Regions from separate parts of the Bacillus rugosus genome, predicted to be linked through region 1. Evidence: a T-box and tRNA genes for the amino acid it is inferred to sense, from the RefSeq annotation. Region 1 holds a T-box; the other holds one or more tRNA genes.
What was found. The T-box of region 1 lies ahead of thrS (threonine--tRNA ligase). A T-box ahead of a tRNA ligase gene usually reads a tRNA of that ligase, here a tRNA-Thr.
Positions count from the first base shown of each region.

Region 2: it encodes a tRNA-Thr, which carries the amino acid that the T-box ahead of thrS (threonine--tRNA ligase) is inferred to sense. The anticodon was not compared.

Region 1 covers NZ_CP096590.1:3,762,939-3,771,131, reverse strand. Annotated here, with positions in the region: gene M0696_RS19115 (YuzB family protein) at 138-362, shown strand; gene M0696_RS19110 (HD domain-containing protein) at 524-1,825, shown strand; gene M0696_RS19105 (YwgA family protein) at 1,861-2,361, shown strand; T-box leader at 2,474-2,702, shown strand; T-box leader at 2,736-2,957, shown strand; T-box leader at 2,989-3,210, shown strand; gene thrS (threonine--tRNA ligase) at 3,263-5,179, shown strand; gene M0696_RS19090 (MarR family transcriptional regulator) at 5,299-5,718, shown strand; gene M0696_RS19085 (2-hydroxymuconate tautomerase) at 5,761-5,949, opposite strand; gene M0696_RS19080 (site-2 protease family protein) at 6,058-6,717, shown strand; gene M0696_RS19075 (YwhD family protein) at 6,730-7,248, shown strand; gene M0696_RS19070 (transglycosylase domain-containing protein) at 7,485-8,193, opposite strand, start outside.
Region 2 covers NZ_CP096590.1:192,203-200,395, reverse strand. Annotated here, with positions in the region: gene cdaA (diadenylate cyclase CdaA) at 1-169, opposite strand, end outside; gene rsiW (anti-sigma-W factor RsiW) at 329-955, opposite strand; gene sigW (RNA polymerase sigma factor SigW) at 969-1,532, opposite strand; tRNA gene M0696_RS01125 (tRNA-Gln) at 1,762-1,833, opposite strand; tRNA gene M0696_RS01120 (tRNA-Tyr) at 1,838-1,922, opposite strand; tRNA gene M0696_RS01115 (tRNA-Thr) at 1,945-2,017, opposite strand; tRNA gene M0696_RS01110 (tRNA-Val) at 2,022-2,097, opposite strand; tRNA gene M0696_RS01105 (tRNA-Glu) at 2,101-2,175, opposite strand; gene M0696_RS01100 (2-thiouracil desulfurase family protein) at 2,356-2,811, shown strand; gene M0696_RS01095 (GNAT family N-acetyltransferase) at 2,824-3,306, shown strand; gene murQ (N-acetylmuramic acid 6-phosphate etherase) at 3,415-4,332, shown strand; gene M0696_RS01085 (MurR/RpiR family transcriptional regulator) at 4,346-5,197, shown strand; gene M0696_RS01080 (PTS transporter subunit EIIC) at 5,223-6,590, shown strand; gene pbp4b (penicillin binding protein PBP4B) at 6,646-7,971, shown strand; gene M0696_RS01070 (glycoside hydrolase family 3 protein) at 7,998-8,193, shown strand, end outside.

The DNA.
Region 1 (8,193 bases):
AGAATAGGAGATACGAAGGATGGAGCGGCTTGCAGGAACAGTCGAATCCTTGTAAAATGAAGAGTGATGTGATTTTTTTGAAAAGCATTTTAGGTTATTCACATAGATGAACATAGAAATGAAGGGAAGCGTACGTCATGGCTAATGAATTTCGAGTGTGTGATGATTGCCAAGCCACTAATATCAAAACCTTGCTGCCGCGTTTAAAAGAAGTGGACCCGGACGCAAAGGTTGAGGTAGGATGCCAATCTTATTGCGGGCCCGGACGGAAAAAATCATTTGCTTTTGTGAACAATCGCCCGCTGTCAGCTCCGACAGAGGATGAGCTGATTGACAAAGTAAAAAAGAAAATAAAAAAGTAAAAACATATTTTTTCTTAGCCTAGGCCTTCGGGTCAGGCTTTTTTGCTTCACATCATGTGTTTTTCGTGAAGATGGAACAAATCGCCGGGCAAATTCAAGGATGTTTTCAAAGAATAGAGTCGATATAATAGAAACACGGCTAAAAAAAAGAGGGAATGACGATGGCGTATCCAAATGGAAAATTATCAGAAGAAAAAGTGTTTAAAGATCCGGTGCACCGCTATGTTCATGTACGGGACAAGCTGATATGGGATTTGATCGGGACCCGTGAATTTCAGCGTCTCCGCAGAATCAAGCAGCTCGGCACGACGTATTTGACGTTCCATGGCGCTGAGCACAGCCGGTTCAACCATTCTCTCGGTGTCTATGAAATTGTCAGGAGAATGGTTGATGACGTCTTTAAAGGCCGCCCTGAATGGGATGACAGTGAGCGCGAACTCTGTTTGGCCGCGGCGCTGCTTCATGATCTCGGGCACGGGCCGTTCTCGCATTCATTTGAGAAAGTCTTTCACCTTGACCACGAAGATTTTACAAGAGATATCATTTTGGGGGATACAGAGGTCAATCAGGTGCTTAGAAAAGTGAGCCCTAGTTTCCCGCAGGATGTTGCTGAAGTCATTGCCAAAACATATAAAAACAAGCAAGTGGTCAGCCTGATTTCGAGTCAGATAGACGCAGACCGCATGGATTACCTGCAGCGCGACGCTTATTATACGGGCGTCAGCTACGGCCATTTTGATATGGAGCGGATTCTTCGGGTGATGCGCCCGCGCGAGGATCAGATCGTCATTAAAGAAAGCGGGATGCACGCTGTCGAAGACTATATCATGAGCCGCTATCAAATGTATTGGCAGGTGTATTTCCATCCTGTGACAAGAAGCGCAGAGGTTATTTTAACGAAGATTCTTCACAGGGCGAAGCAGCTGCACGATGAAGGCTATGTCTTCACTCACGCTCCGGTCCATTTCTATTCTATTTTTGAAGGGAAATTGACACTGGAGGATTATGTGAAGCTGGATGAATCTATTATTTTGTATTACTTCCAGGCCTGGGAGGATGAAGAAGATTCGATTCTATCCGATTTGTGCCGCAGATTCATTAACCGCCAGCTGTTCCAATACGTTGAATTCAATCCGAATGAAGAAATGTCGGCTTATTTTGAGCTGACCTCATTGTTCAAAGAGGCGGGAATCGATCCGAGCTATTATTTGGTCGTTGATTCTTCTTCAGATCTGCCATACGATTTTTACCGTCCTGGAGAGGAAGAGGAGCGTCTGCCGATCCATCTCTTGACGCAAAACGGCCAAATTAAAGAGCTGTCCAGACAATCGGCTATTGTGGAATCCATCTCCGGAAAACGGCGGACGGACCACAAGCTGTACTATCCGAAGGACCTGATTTGTGACGGCTCTGAACATCCGGAAGCGAAAATGAAAATCCGGCAGCTGCTGGGACTGACATAGAAATTGGAAAGAAGGAAAAAGGAGATGTCGGGAATTTGTTGAAAGAACATGCAAAACTGATGAAGGTGTTCTCGGATTCTGGAGAAATCATCGGGCGGAAGAAGCTGCAGAAAATGATTTATATCGCAAAGAAAATGCAGTTTCCTTTCTATGAGAAATATGATTTTCACTTTTACGGACCGTATTCAGAGGAACTGACGCTCCAGATTGAAGAGCTGTGCAACCTTGGATTTCTGCATGAGGTGAAGGAAAAAAAGGGCGGCTACTTTCAATACCGTTATTCCCTGACTGAGACAGGCTCTGAATTTTTAGACCATGCTGATTTAGATATGCCAGATATCAAAGGGTATATCGAAAGTGTAAACAACCGTTCATCACGATTTTTAGAGCTGGTTTCCACGATCCTTTACTTTGACGGGCTTGAGGATGAGGAAAAGAAAGAAAAAGTCTTTACAATCAAAAGCAAGCAAAAGTATACAAATGAAGAATATGACGAAGCGCTTCAATACATAGAGGAACTGAAGCAGATTTGTTAACCATACCAAGCAAAAGAAATGAACCGTTTCTTTTGCTTTTTTTAACAAAACAGATTGCTGTATCAGGAAATGTATTGTAAAATATATGAAATCACCAAACGATCAGTAATGTATACAGGCGCTGATAAGGACATGAGATGCTTTTTACGGTTTCCAGAGAGGGAAGGACAGCTGAGATCTTCCTAACGCAGGGAAAGCAGCTTACCGCCTTTGAGCCGTATCGGGGAAATCAAGTATCTGATACCGTCATGCTGCGTTACAGCACCTTAAAGCCGATACACCATGTGTGTTGATCGGGAATTTGGGTGGAACCACGGATAATAAACACATTCGTCCCTTTTAGAGGGATGGGTGTGTTTTTTTATATGAACTAAATACATGCGAAGAAAAGGACATGAATGATATTTACGGTTTTCAGAGAGGGAAGGAAAGGTGAGAGCTTCCCAGCTTAGGAATATCGTTTACCGCCTTGGAGCAGCATTGGTGAACTGAAGTATCCAATGCCGTCTATGCTGCGTTACAGCACCAAGCCGACAACATAGCGTTTGTCGGGAATTTGGGTGGAACCACGGGTTAATCACACACTCGTCCCTTACAGCGGGACGGGTGTGTTTTTTTATGAATTGAATACATGCAATGAAAAGGACATGAATGATTATTACGGTTTTCAGCGAGGGAAGGAAAGGTGAGAGCTTCCCAGCTTAGGATGATCATTTACCGCCTTGGAGCAGCATTGGGGAACTAAAGTATCCAATGCCGTCTATGCTGCGTTACAGCACCAAGCCGACAACATAGCGTTTGTCGGGAATTTGGGTGGAACCACGGGTTAATCACACACTCGTCCCTTACAGCGGGACGGGTGTGTTTTTTTATATAAACAATTATGAAGGAGTGTTTAAAAATGAGTAAACATGTACACATTCAGCTTCCGGACGGACAGATCAAGGAATATCCGAAAGGCATCACAATCAAAGAAGCAGCTGGTTCTATCAGTTCCAGTCTGCAAAAGAAGGCGGCAGCGGGTCAGGTTAACGGCAAGCTCGTCGATCTCAGTTTCAAGCTGGAGGAGGATGCTGAGCTTTCGATTATCACACTTGATTCCCAAGAAGGCTTGCAGGTGCTTCGCCACACATCAGCGCACGTACTGGCTCAAGCGGTGAAACGTCTGCACGGCGAAGTGTCATTGGGGATAGGTCCAGTGATTGAAGACGGCTTCTACTATGACATGAAGCTTGAGCAAAGCTTGACATCAGGAGACTTAGAAACCATCGAAAAAGAAATGAAAAACATTATAAATGAAAACTTGGAAATTAAACGAATTGAGGTTTCCTACGAAGAGGCTGAAGAGCTGTTTGCCAAAAAAGGTGAGCCGTTTAAGCTGGAGATTTTGAAGGATATTCCGCGCGGAGAGGATATCTCGCTGTATCAGCAGGGAGAATTCATTGATCTGTGTCGCGGGCCGCATCTTCCTTCTACAGGAATGATCAAGGCGTTCAAACTGACAAGATTATCGGGCGCTTATTGGCGCGGAGACAGCGAAAATGAAGTTCTGCAGCGGGTGTACGGGGTTGCGTTTCACAAGAAAAAAGATCTCGATGCGCATCTGCATATGCTGGAAGAAGCGGCAAAACGAGACCACCGCAAGCTGGGCAAACAACTAGGGCTGTTTATGTTTTCTGAAGAAGCGCCGGGGATGCCGTTTTACTTGCCGAAAGGGCAGATTGTCCGCAATGAACTGGAACGCTTCTCGCGTGAGCTGCAAACAAAGGCCGGCTACGATGAGGTGCGTACGCCGTTTATGATGAATCAGCGGTTATGGGAGCAGTCAGGACACTGGGACCATTATCGCGACAATATGTATTTTTCAGAAGTGGATGATACAAGTTTCGCAATGAAGCCGATGAATTGTCCCGGACATATGCTCATCTTTAAAAACAGCCTGTATTCGTATCGGGATCTGCCGATTCGCATGGCGGAATTTGGCCAGGTGCATCGCCATGAATACAGCGGCGCTCTAAACGGAATGCTTCGCGTCCGGACGTTCTGCCAGGATGACGCCCATATCTTTGTTCGGGAGGATCAGATTGAGAGTGAGATCAAAGAAGCGATTGGATTGATTGATGAGGTATATCGTACATTTAGCTTCGAGTATTCTGTCGAACTCTCGACTCGCCCGGAGGATTCGTTAGGCGATGACAGCCTTTGGGAAGCTTCGGAACGTGCCTTGGCAAACGTCCTTGAGGAGCTCGGTCTGCCTTATGAGATCAATGAAGGCGATGGAGCGTTTTACGGTCCGAAAATTGATTTTCACATAAGGGATGCCCTGAAACGAAGCCATCAATGTGCGACAATTCAGCTTGATTTTCAAATGCCGGAAAAATTTGATTTAACATATATTAATGAACACAATGAAAAGGTTCGTCCTGTTGTCATACACAGAGCGGTATTCGGCTCAATCGACCGTTTCTTCGGCATTTTAATCGAGCATTTCGGCGGGGCATTCCCAGCCTGGCTCGCACCGATTCAGGTTCAAATCATACCGGTTTCGCACGTTCATTTGGACTATTGCAGAAAGGTGCAGGCAGAGCTGAAGCAGCTGGGGATAAGAGCTGGCATTGATGAGCGCAATGAGAAGCTGGGCTACAAAATCAGAGAGTCACAGGTGCAGAAAATCCCGTACGTGCTGGTGCTAGGGGATCATGAAGAACAGGAAGGCGCAGTAAACGTCCGCCAATTCGGAGATCAGCAGAATGAACACGTTCCTTTTCAGACGTTTAAAGATAACCTTGTCAAACAGGTGAAAAATCGAAGGATCTAGGAGAAAAGCTGTGAATTCTCATTTTGCTTTTTTGACTTTCCCTATCCGGAATCAGTAAAATAATAAGTAAATCATATCGTTCGTATGTTATGAATGCATCTCGAAATGGGGAAATCTACATGGACCATGACAAACTGGAAGCAAATTTGCTGGATCACGCACTTACAAAATATTTGAAAAGCACGAAGCAATTAGATGAAGCCACCGTTCCGAAACACGTAAATAATGTAAGAGGATTTATTTTGCGGATCATATACAGACATGGGAGCTGCACCATAAAGGATATTCTGAAGGAAGTCACACTGTCTCCCTCTGCCACAACAACCGCTCTGAACCATTTAGAACAGGAGGGGTTTATTGAGAGATCCAGAAATAACAATGACCGCCGTACTGTATGGATTACGCTTTCTGAATCGGGCCGGGGAGCGGCTGAGCAAATGATCGAAAACCGCCAGCAGCTGATTGACGGCATGTTTGAACGTTTGACAGCCGAAGAGAAAAAGACATTCTTAGCGATTATTGAGAAGCTGACCCAATAGGGATAGAAAAAGCCGGTGCGCAAAGCCCCGGCTTTATAGAGACTATTCCATATCACTCAGGCGTTTGCCTGCGACTGCATAATGGTCTTTTCTCATTTCTTCTATAAATACAACAATTTTTTCTTCAGAAGCACCTGTAGTTTCCTTTACAGCTTCTGTTACTTTCTCGACAAGATTGCGTTTTTGCTCGTCTGTACGGCCTTCGAGCATTTTGACGGTTACGTATGGCATGGGTGCTGAATCCTCCTTTATCTCGTTTCCTCTCTTTAGAAAAAGAGGCTTCTTATAGTATACTGAATAAAGTAAATTCTTGCATTTTTAGAAAGAGGGATATCTCACTTGGACCGTTTTTTATATTATCCGTTATCTTTAATGCCATACCTCGTCATCACGTTAATTGTGTCGTTTACGATGCACGAGCTTGCCCACGCTTATGTCGCATACAAATTCGGTGACGATACGGCGAAAAGACAAGGAAGGCTGACGCTCAATCCCATTAAACACCTTGATCCGTTCGGAACCATTTTGATCTTGGTGGCCGGCTTCGGATGGGCGCGCCCTATTCCCGTTAATCGCCGCTTCTTTAAGAAACCGCGGCTTGCCGGTGTGCTCGTATCTATCGCCGGACCCGTCAGTAACCTGATTCTTGCGTTTATCGGTTTCTTTTTGTTAGTGTTGATGCATGCATACGGAATGGAGCTGTTTGCGGCGTTCAGCACGGGGCTGGATCAGTTTTTTTCCATTTGGATACAGCTGAACCTTGTCTTGTTTTTATTTAATCTGCTGCCGCTTCCTCCGCTCGATGGTTATCGGATTATTGAAGATCTAGTTCCGCCGGGGGTCCGTGCCAAGATGACGCAGGCGGAAAGCTACGGCTTTATCGTCTTTTTGGTTCTGTTTGTGACACCGCTCGGATCTTACGTGCTTTGGCCGATGCTCAATGCCGGAAGAGATTCGATTTTAAAGCTGTTTTCAGCAATATTTCAACCGCTTTTGTAGGAGGTAGAACTCATGGAAGAAAAAAAGAAAAAATCAATCGGGTTTAATATTATCAAAAGTGACCCGACAGACGGACACGGCGGCTTCGGTGTAGGGGCACTCAGCCTCGATAACATTTCTCCCGTATTCGTAGACGTAGAGGAAAAAGAAGCATTCGTTGATATTGGCGCCATGCACGCCCGCAGCACCGTTGAAAAAGGAATTAAATTTCTGCCGAATAAAGAAGAAGTTCCAAACGGCAAACCATACTGGCTTGTGTGGGTGACGATTGACAGAAGAGAAGAGGGGCCTTATTACGCAGGGGTGACAGCCTGTGAAATGACGGTCGACAGAAGCATCAGAAGAGGCTACAAATCGCTGCCTGAGCATGTGAATCTAATGGATAAATCAATGAAACGGAAAATTATCATTGATAAAATGGACGACAGCTCGAAGCGTGTGCTCGGCGAGTTTTTGAAAAATCATGATCAGGGCCTATGGGACCGGTCTTCAGATGAATTAAAAACAGGCCTGCTTCCGGAAAATAATTAATTTGTGAACTTTCTGTGAACTTTTAGAAAATTTGAACTATTTTTTGTAAACATTGAGTAAACTGGTGATACAGAAATAGGACATGGAAAATCCCGAGCCGAAACAAGACTCGGGGTTTTTCATTTTTAGGGAGATATGATGTCGAAACCGGTGACTGGATTTGATTGCGTAACATGGCTTCCATGGATGATGAAGGAACCATACGAATAACCCGGCCTCTGAGGAGCCGGGTTATTTCAATGATTCCGCCCCAGCCATTTGTCCCACCATTTTTTTGGGGAAGCGGGCTTCTCTTTGACTGGATGCAGCTCTTTTGTTTGTTTTGCTGGTTCTGCCCCATAGCATACGTTTGATGGCTCAGTGCCTTTCACAAAATACGTGTAATGTTTGGCTGCACAGCCGGGGCCGGATGTGTAGCCTGTTGCCGGATCAATATACACGCCGGTTACGCCTTTTGGCGGTTTGAATGCAGTTTCCGGTTCTCCTTTGAGCGCATCTTCCATGAAGTCAGCCCAAATCGTTTTGGCGTAGCTTTTTTCTTCGACCGAGTCGATGGTGCTGTTTTTGTCATAGCCGGTCCATACACCTGCGGCCAGCCTAGGATTGAAGCCGATCATCCAGCTGTCTGCGCTGGTGGTTCCTGATTTTCCCGCGTACGTTCTTGTCAGGCGGTTGGCGATCGTTCGTCCGGTTACCGACGTATAGCCGTTTAAATCCGTATCAAACATGCCTGTCATCATACTCGCCGTGACAAAGGCGGCTTTTTCATCAAGCACCTGTTTATGTTGATTCGGGTTTTCGTACAGCACATGTCCTGCCGCGTCCGTAACTCTTGAAATAAAAGTCGGTTCGATTTTCTTCCCGCCATTTGCGAGCATGGCATAAGCGTTAACCATCTCAATCGGGCGAACGGGTTCGGTGCCGAGCGCCAGGGACGGCAGTGCT
Region 2 (8,193 bases), 580 kb from region 1:
AATATTGGCTGGCCATACGGACAAGCACGATCACTACAATTCCTTTTAACAGCTGAACCGCTTTCGTGCCGCGTATCACCATAATCAATTTATATATCACATACCAAACAAGGAGAATATCAACGGCATTGCCGAGGTACTGCAAAAAAGGGATATCCTCAAAAGCCATTTCCTCGTCCTCCAAGATTTCAGTCATTTCGTATTTTGTGTTTTACGTGTTACGCATATGTACTTTACATAGCGAGCCCATTATACCACATTTCGATTTGGCAAGTGAAATGTGCCAGCCCGTTCAGCCCATAAAAAAGAGCAAAGCGGCTGAAGCGCTTTACTCTTTCCCTTTCGGATTTAATGCATTGACTACACTTTTCCCCGCAGACTTCATCTTGTACCATGTCCAGTCGAATAATTGATTGATTTCTTCAATCTGACCGGTGACTTGTCCAGCAGAGGCCATATACTTTTCGCCGTTTACGACGGTTACATTCCCGTCTATTTTGCCTTTAATAATCAGCTTGCCGTTTTTGACAGTGACATCACCTTTGACCGTCTCACCTTCTGGCACGGTCACAGTGTGATTATGCACCACAAGATTCGGCTGCTTGGACACGCTGAAATTGTGGTCATTATGCCAGCTGTTAAAAAAACCTCCGCCCATCAAAATGATGAATACCGCAGCAGCTGCGATAACAGGATGGGTTCTGAACCACCTTTTCACAGAAGCTCTTTTCTTCTCCTTAGGCAATTTCGCCATGACATTAGCGGTAAAATCCGCGGGGGCTTCGACATGCGATGTGCTCCGGACGAGCGCTATAGATTTTTCCATCTCATAAAAATGCTTTCTGCATTTCTCGCATGTCTCCAGATGTTCATTTAATACGTGTTCATCTTTTGGAAGGATATCTCCATCAAGATGCATATGCATAAGCTGCACAATTTGTTCAGGACAGCTCATTTCATCACCCCACTTAAAGATCCCTTAATTGTTTTCTAAGAGCCTCTCTGCCCCTGTGAATCCGAGTTTTCACAGTCCCCACAGGAATGTTCAGAATCTCGCCGATTTCAATTAATGAGAGTTCATCAATATACTTTAATACGATAACTGTTCTGTATTTGTCAGGAAGCTTTAAAATTTTCTGCTGAATCGTGTTTGAGAGCTCCAGTGACACAACTGCATCCTCTGGCAATACCCCATCTGCGGCGATTTGGGAATACATGGTCAAGCCTTCCGTACCAGCCACCTCTGCATCGAGGTAATAATCCGGCTTCTTTTTGCGAATGCGGTCAATAGTTAAGTTGGTCGCGATTCGATAAAGCCAAGTTGAAAATTTCCGGTTAATATCAAAACTGTCGATATTAACGTACGCTCTGATGAAAGCCTCCTGTGCTATATCCTCTGCCTCATGCACATTACCAAGCATACGGTAGCAAAGCTGATAAATTTTATCCTTGTAAATATCTACGATGTCCGCAAATGCATCTTGGTCGCCTTTTTTGACTTGTTTAATTCTCTTTTTAATCATCATTTCCATATTTATCTAACCTCTGCCTTCACCGGTCTGTATGTATACGAGCTTCGTTTCAAAAGGTTTCAATTTTTTTATAAAATAAGTTTAACAAATTTTTGGCAGGGTGTAGATGGTAATTCGTGAATAAACTACCTTAACATATTTTTAAAATTATTATACAGACTGAACAGTTAGAAGTTGGAATTATTTTTCAAAAAGAAAAAAGACACCTTTTGGTCAAAGGTGTCTGTGACTGGGCTAGCTGGATTCGAACCAACGCATGACGGAGTCAAAGTCCGTTGCCTTACCGCTTGGCTATAGCCCAATAATGGTGGAGGGGGGCAGATTCGAACTGCCGAACCCTGAGGGAGCGGATTTACAGTCCGCCGCGTTTAGCCACTTCGCTACCCCTCCATATTCATATTAAGAAAAACAGTGCCGGCAAGAGGACTTGAACCCCCAACCTACTGATTACAAGTCAGTTGCTCTACCAATTGAGCTACACCGGCAAGATGGTGGAGGATGACGGGCTCGAACCGCCGACCCTCTGCTTGTAAGGCAGATGCTCTCCCAGCTGAGCTAATCCTCCAAATGGTGACCCGTACGGGATTCGAACCCGTGTTACCGCCGTGAAAGGGCGGTGTCTTAACCGCTTGACCAACGGGCCGTTTGTGTTCTCGTCGAGCTGACAAAAGTTATTATATACAGGTCACCCCCTGTTTGTAAAGAGGAAAATTAAATTTTTTATTTTCAAACTTTTTAACTCCTTTTTTAACTGAAAAAGCCTCCCAACATTAGTCATTTATTTTATGATAGAGACAAACGATGCAAGAGAGGAGAAACCAATATGATCCTAGTCAGTTCTTGCCTTGGAGGCATTGAATGCAGATACAACGGCTCTCACGCCGCATCAGAGAAAATCAGAAAACTTGTCGGTGAAAATAAAGCAGTTATGGCTTGCCCTGAGCTTCTTGGCGGCTTCTCAACTCCTCGTGAACCTGCAGAAATTATCGGAGGCACCGGCGAGGATGTTCTCAATGGAACCGCGAAAATCATGACAGCTTCAGGAGAAGATGTAACAGAATTATATATGGAAGGTGCCGCTAAGACATTAGCTTATGCAAAAGAAATCAATGCCTCTGCCATCATATTAAAAGAAAACAGTCCATCGTGCGGAAGCGGTTTTATCTATAACGGCACATTCTCTGGCGCAAAAATCACCGGCAGCGGAGTGACCGCCGCACTGTTAGAGCAAGCAGGCTACCGCGTCATTTCAGAAAACCAGCTAGACGACATATTGTAAGGAGGCCGCCACATGACTCTAGACATTTCTTTATCCTTCTATAAGCCTGAACACTTGCCGGAGCTTCAATCATTCACGCTTAACAACGATGACAAACGCTTTACCTCTCTCCCCAAAGAGGTGCTGACTCAGGCCCTGAGCATACGGGACCGGTATCCGGTTATCATCTTAAAAGACGATCTCCCAGTCGGTTTTTTCATTTTACATACATCAAAAGAAACGCTGGCACCCTATTCTAACAATCCATTTGCTTTACTGCTCAGTTCCCTGTCATTAAACGCTGTGCATCACGGAAAAGGCTATGCAAAAAAAGCAATGCTTCAGCTTCCCTCTTTTGTGAGCGGTTATTTTCCATGGTGCGATGAAATCATTTTGGCCGTCAATCATCTGAACACACGCGCAAAGCGCCTTTATATGAAAAGCGGGTTCCTTGATAAAGGCAGGAGAAGAATCGGACCGCTCGGAGAACAGCTGATCCTTCATTATTTCTTATAGCCTGAAGTGAAATAAAATTTCAAAAATGCAAAAACATAGTTGAAATATCATGACAGAAATGAATATACTGAATATTAAGATACATTATTCTAAACAGGGGGCATCCTCATGTCAGAACCATTAAACCTTCACCGTCTTACAACGGAATCACGCAATAGCCAAACAGCTGAAATCCATAAAGCAAATACACTCGACATCCTCAAAATGATCAACAACGAAGATTTAAAAGTCGCAGCCGCCGTTCAGCAGGTTCTCCCCGATATTAAAACAGCTGTAGACTGCGCGTATGACTCATTTCAAAATGGAGGCCGGCTCATATACACAGGCGCTGGCACAAGCGGCAGACTCGGTGTCATGGATGCTGTTGAATGTCCTCCCACCTACAGCGTAAGCCCAGATCAGGTCATCGGAATTATGGCTGGAGGTCCCAAAGCATTTTTACAGGCAGCAGAGGGCATTGAAGACAGTGAAGAAGCAGGAGCCGAAGATTTAAAAAACATACAACTCACTTCATACGACACCGTCATTGCCATCGCAGCAAGCGGCCGTACACCTTATGCAGCGGGCGCCCTAACATACGCCCGCAAAGTCGGAGCACACACTGTCGCCCTTACCTGTAATGAGCATTCGGCCATCAGCAAGGATGCGGATCACAGCATTGAGGTTGTCGTCGGACCTGAGGCTATTACAGGATCAACACGTATGAAAGCCGCAACTGCTCATAAAATGATTCTAAACATGATATCTACCGCTGTAATGGTCAAAATCGGCAAGGTTTACGAAAACTTGATGGTAGACGTCAACATCAGCAACAAAAAACTAAAAGAACGCGCCATCAGCATCATCCAAAGCCTTACAAACGCTTCATACGACACAGCCAGACACACTCTAGAACAAGCCAATCATCACGTCAAAACAGCAATCGTCATGCTCAAAACTAGCACAGATCAGGAACAAGCTAAAACATTGCTTGATCAAACAAACGGTTTTATAGACAAAGCAATCGAAAATTACCATTCAGAATAAGGAGAGACCAAGAATGGCAACAGGCGGTTTAGCGATCATCCAATCAATGAAGCACAAGCTCCCTCCATCCGAGCGTAAACTTGCGGATTACATCCTAACTCATCCCCACAAAGCAATTGAAAGCACTGTCAGCGAAATCAGCGCCTTAGCCAATTCAAGTGACGCTGCCGTCATCAGGCTCTGCAAATCACTCGGTCTAAAGGGATTTCAAGATTTAAAAATGAGAGTGGCAGGCGATCTGGCAAAGCCTGCTGTACAAGGCTATCGGGACATTGCGCCTCACGAACCTCTGTCCTCCATTTCTGAAAAAGCGGCCGGCAATGCCATTCAAGCCATTCAGGACACTTCAGACTTGATGGACTACAAAGAGCTTGAACGAGCGGTTTCTCTGCTTCTCAAAGCTCATACTGTGCATTTTATCGGCGTCGGGGCTTCCGGCATTGTCGCCAAGGACGCCCAGCAAAAGTGGCTTCGCATCCATAAACTAGCAACTGCGTTCACAGACACTCATCTTGTGGCATCATTAATCGCAAATGCAGATAAGGGTGACATCGTATTTGCCATTTCGTTTTCAGGAGAGACGCAGGAAATCATTGAACTGATTACGATGGCTAAGGAAAAAGGCATCACAACGATCAGCCTGACACAATACAGCCAGACATCCGTCTCCGCGCTGGCTGATGTCCCATTATACACAGCACATTCCAACGAAGCCTTAATTCGAAGTGCAGCCACTTCCTCCCGCCTCGCCCAGCTTTTTATGATCGATGTTTTGTTTTTAAGCATGGCGGCTGAGCAGTATGAAGAAACAACCGGTTATATCGATAAAACGAGAGCAGCCATACAATCTATGAGAAAAAAATAAGGCATCTTGAAGAGGAGGGGTTTTGATGAGCAAAGAAAATAACTACCATCATCTCGCAAAGAAAATCCTCGAGCTATGCGGAGGAAAATCCAATATTTCCTCGTATACGCATTGCATGACACGCCTTCGAATTACGCTTTACAATGAAAGCAAAGCAGATGCTCAGGCTATAAGAGAGCTTGACGGCGTTTTTGGGGTCGTCGAAGCTGAAACCTTACAAATCATCCTCGGCACAGGAGTTGTCAACCATGTCACAGCCTCTTTCTCTAAGCTCGTATCAGCAGAAGAAGGTGTCGACGTCAAAGAAGCAGCGGCCAAAAAGAAAGCCGACATAAACCGAAAAAACGCTACTCCTTTTAAACTTTTCTTACGTAAAATTGCCAGCATCTTTATCCCTCTTATTCCTGCACTCGTCGCTTCCGGTTTAATCACTGGGATTACCAAAGCAATCATTCAAGCCGGCTGGCTCTCTGCAGAATCACAAGTCGCTGTTATCCTGACAGTCATCGGGTCAGGATTGTTCACTTACCTCGGCATTCTCGTCGGCATTAACGCATCGAAAGAATTTGGCGGGACACCCGCTCTTGGAGCTCTGGCAGGGATCTTGATTATGAATCCGGAGATCGCAAAGATCAGTTTATTCGGAGAACAGCTCCTTCCAGGCAGGGGAGGCCTGATCGGGGTTCTTTTCGCAGCCATATTCATTGCTTACACCGAACAATTTATCCGCCGTTTTATTCCTCAATCACTCGATATCATAGTCACCCCAACCGTCTCACTGTTAATCACCGGAATCGTAACGTATGTCGTATTTATGCCTTTAGGCGGCTTCATTTCTGATGCCATTACATCCGGCCTTCTGTCCATCTTGGACATCGGCGGCATCGCTGCAGGCTTTATTCTGGGCGCTACCTTCCTACCTCTTGTCGTAACTGGACTGCATCAAGGCTTGACGCCTGTGCACATGGAATTGATCAATTCAATCGGCAATGATCCTCTGCTCCCTATATTGGCTATGGGAGGCGCGGGACAGGTAGGCGCCGCCTTTGCCATCTTTGTGAAAACGAAAAAAACAACATTGAGGAAGGCAATCGCCGGTGGGCTTCCGTCGGGGCTGCTCGGTATTGGTGAACCGCTTATTTTCGGAGTCACGCTGCCACTTGGACGCCCGTTTTTAACAGCATGCTTAGGAGCTGGAATCGGCGGCGCTTTTCAAGCTTATTTTCAGGTAGCCACCATTGCGATTGGCGTCTCCGGGCTGCCGCTTTCCTTTCTCGTCCTGTCTTCGCAAATCATCCTATATATCATCGGACTCTTTATTTCCTACGCGGCCGGCTTTTTATTGACCTATGCATTCGGATATAAAGAAGAAATGGCTTCCCAGTTCGATTAAATTATTCTGTTTTAGGGATAGTAAACGGGATAGAAGCACGGAAAGGAGCAAGCCAGTGAAAACACAGATACTGTTCTTATTCAGTGCCATTTTCACCCTATCTATATTGACGCCAGCCGAAACCTCCGCGCAAACAGCAGACTACCAAGTTGAGCCGAAAACCATAAATGCAGAAACTGTACAATTCTCGTCGAAGAAACTAAGGAAGGTTGATCAGATGATAGAACGGGATATTGCAGCAGGATTTCCAGGCGCCGTTCTTGTCGTCGTAAAGGATGGCCGCATCATAAAAAAAGAAGCATACGGCTACAGTAAAAAGTACGAAGGAACAGAACTGCTGCGCCGTCCGGCCAAAATGAAAACCCGCACAATGTTTGACTTGGCCTCAAATACAAAAATGTATGCAACAAATTTTGCATTGCAGCGCTTAGTCACCCAAGGAAAACTCGATGTTCATGAAAAGGTTTCTGCATATTTGCCTAATTTCAAGGATCAGCCTGGAGACCCGATCAAAGGAAAAGATAGGATTCGTGTTATCGATGTCCTTCAGCACCAATCAGGGCTCCCCTCAAGCTTTTATTTTTACACGCCGGAAAAAGCAGGCATGTACTATTCTCAGGAGCGGGAGAAAACGATTGAATATTTAACGAAGATTCCGCTTGATTATCAAACAGGGACAAAACACGTATACAGTGACATCGGATATATGCTCCTCGGCTGCATTGTTGAAAAACTCACCGGTAAACCGCTTGATGTCTACGCGGAGCAAGAGCTCTATAAGCCGCTGGGGCTGAAGCATACCTTGTACAATCCGCTGCAAAAAGGCTTTAAACCAAAGCAGTTCGCAGCTACTGAACGTATGGGCAATACACGGGACGGTGTGATTCATTTCCCTAACATCCGTACACACACGCTGCAAGGAGAAGTGCATGATGAAAAAGCGTTTTACTCAATGGATGGCGTGTCTGGCCATGCCGGATTGTTCTCAAATGCTGATGATATGGCCATTCTGCTCCAGATCATGTTAAACAAAGGATCATATCGGGACGTTTCTTTATTTGATCAGAAAACAGCCGACCTATTTACAGCTCCTTCAGCAACAGATCCGACATTTGCTCTTGGCTGGCGTCGAAACGGAAGTAAAAGCATGGAATGGATGTTTGGCCCTTATGCCAGCGAAAATGCTTACGGACATACCGGCTGGACAGGAACAGTTACCATCATTGATCCAACATACAATTTAGGCATTGCACTTTTAACGAACAAAAAGCATTCACCAGTTGCTGATCCAGAGGAAAATCCAAATGTGTTTAAGGGTGATCAATTTCCAACAGGCAGTTACGGGAGCGTCATTACCGCGATCTATGAAGCGATGGAATGAATGATTTACGATAGGAGGAAGTTTCTATGAAACCTGTCTTTCCGCTTATCCTTTCAGCCGTTCTCTTTCTCTCAGGTTTTCTCGGCGCCAGTCAGACAAAAGCCGCTGCATCCAGCGGCTCAGCCGACGCCAAGCAAATTGTCAAACGAATGACGTTAGATGAAAAACTCGGCCAGATGCTAATGCCGGATTTCAGAAATTGGCAAAAGGAAGGCCAGTCCT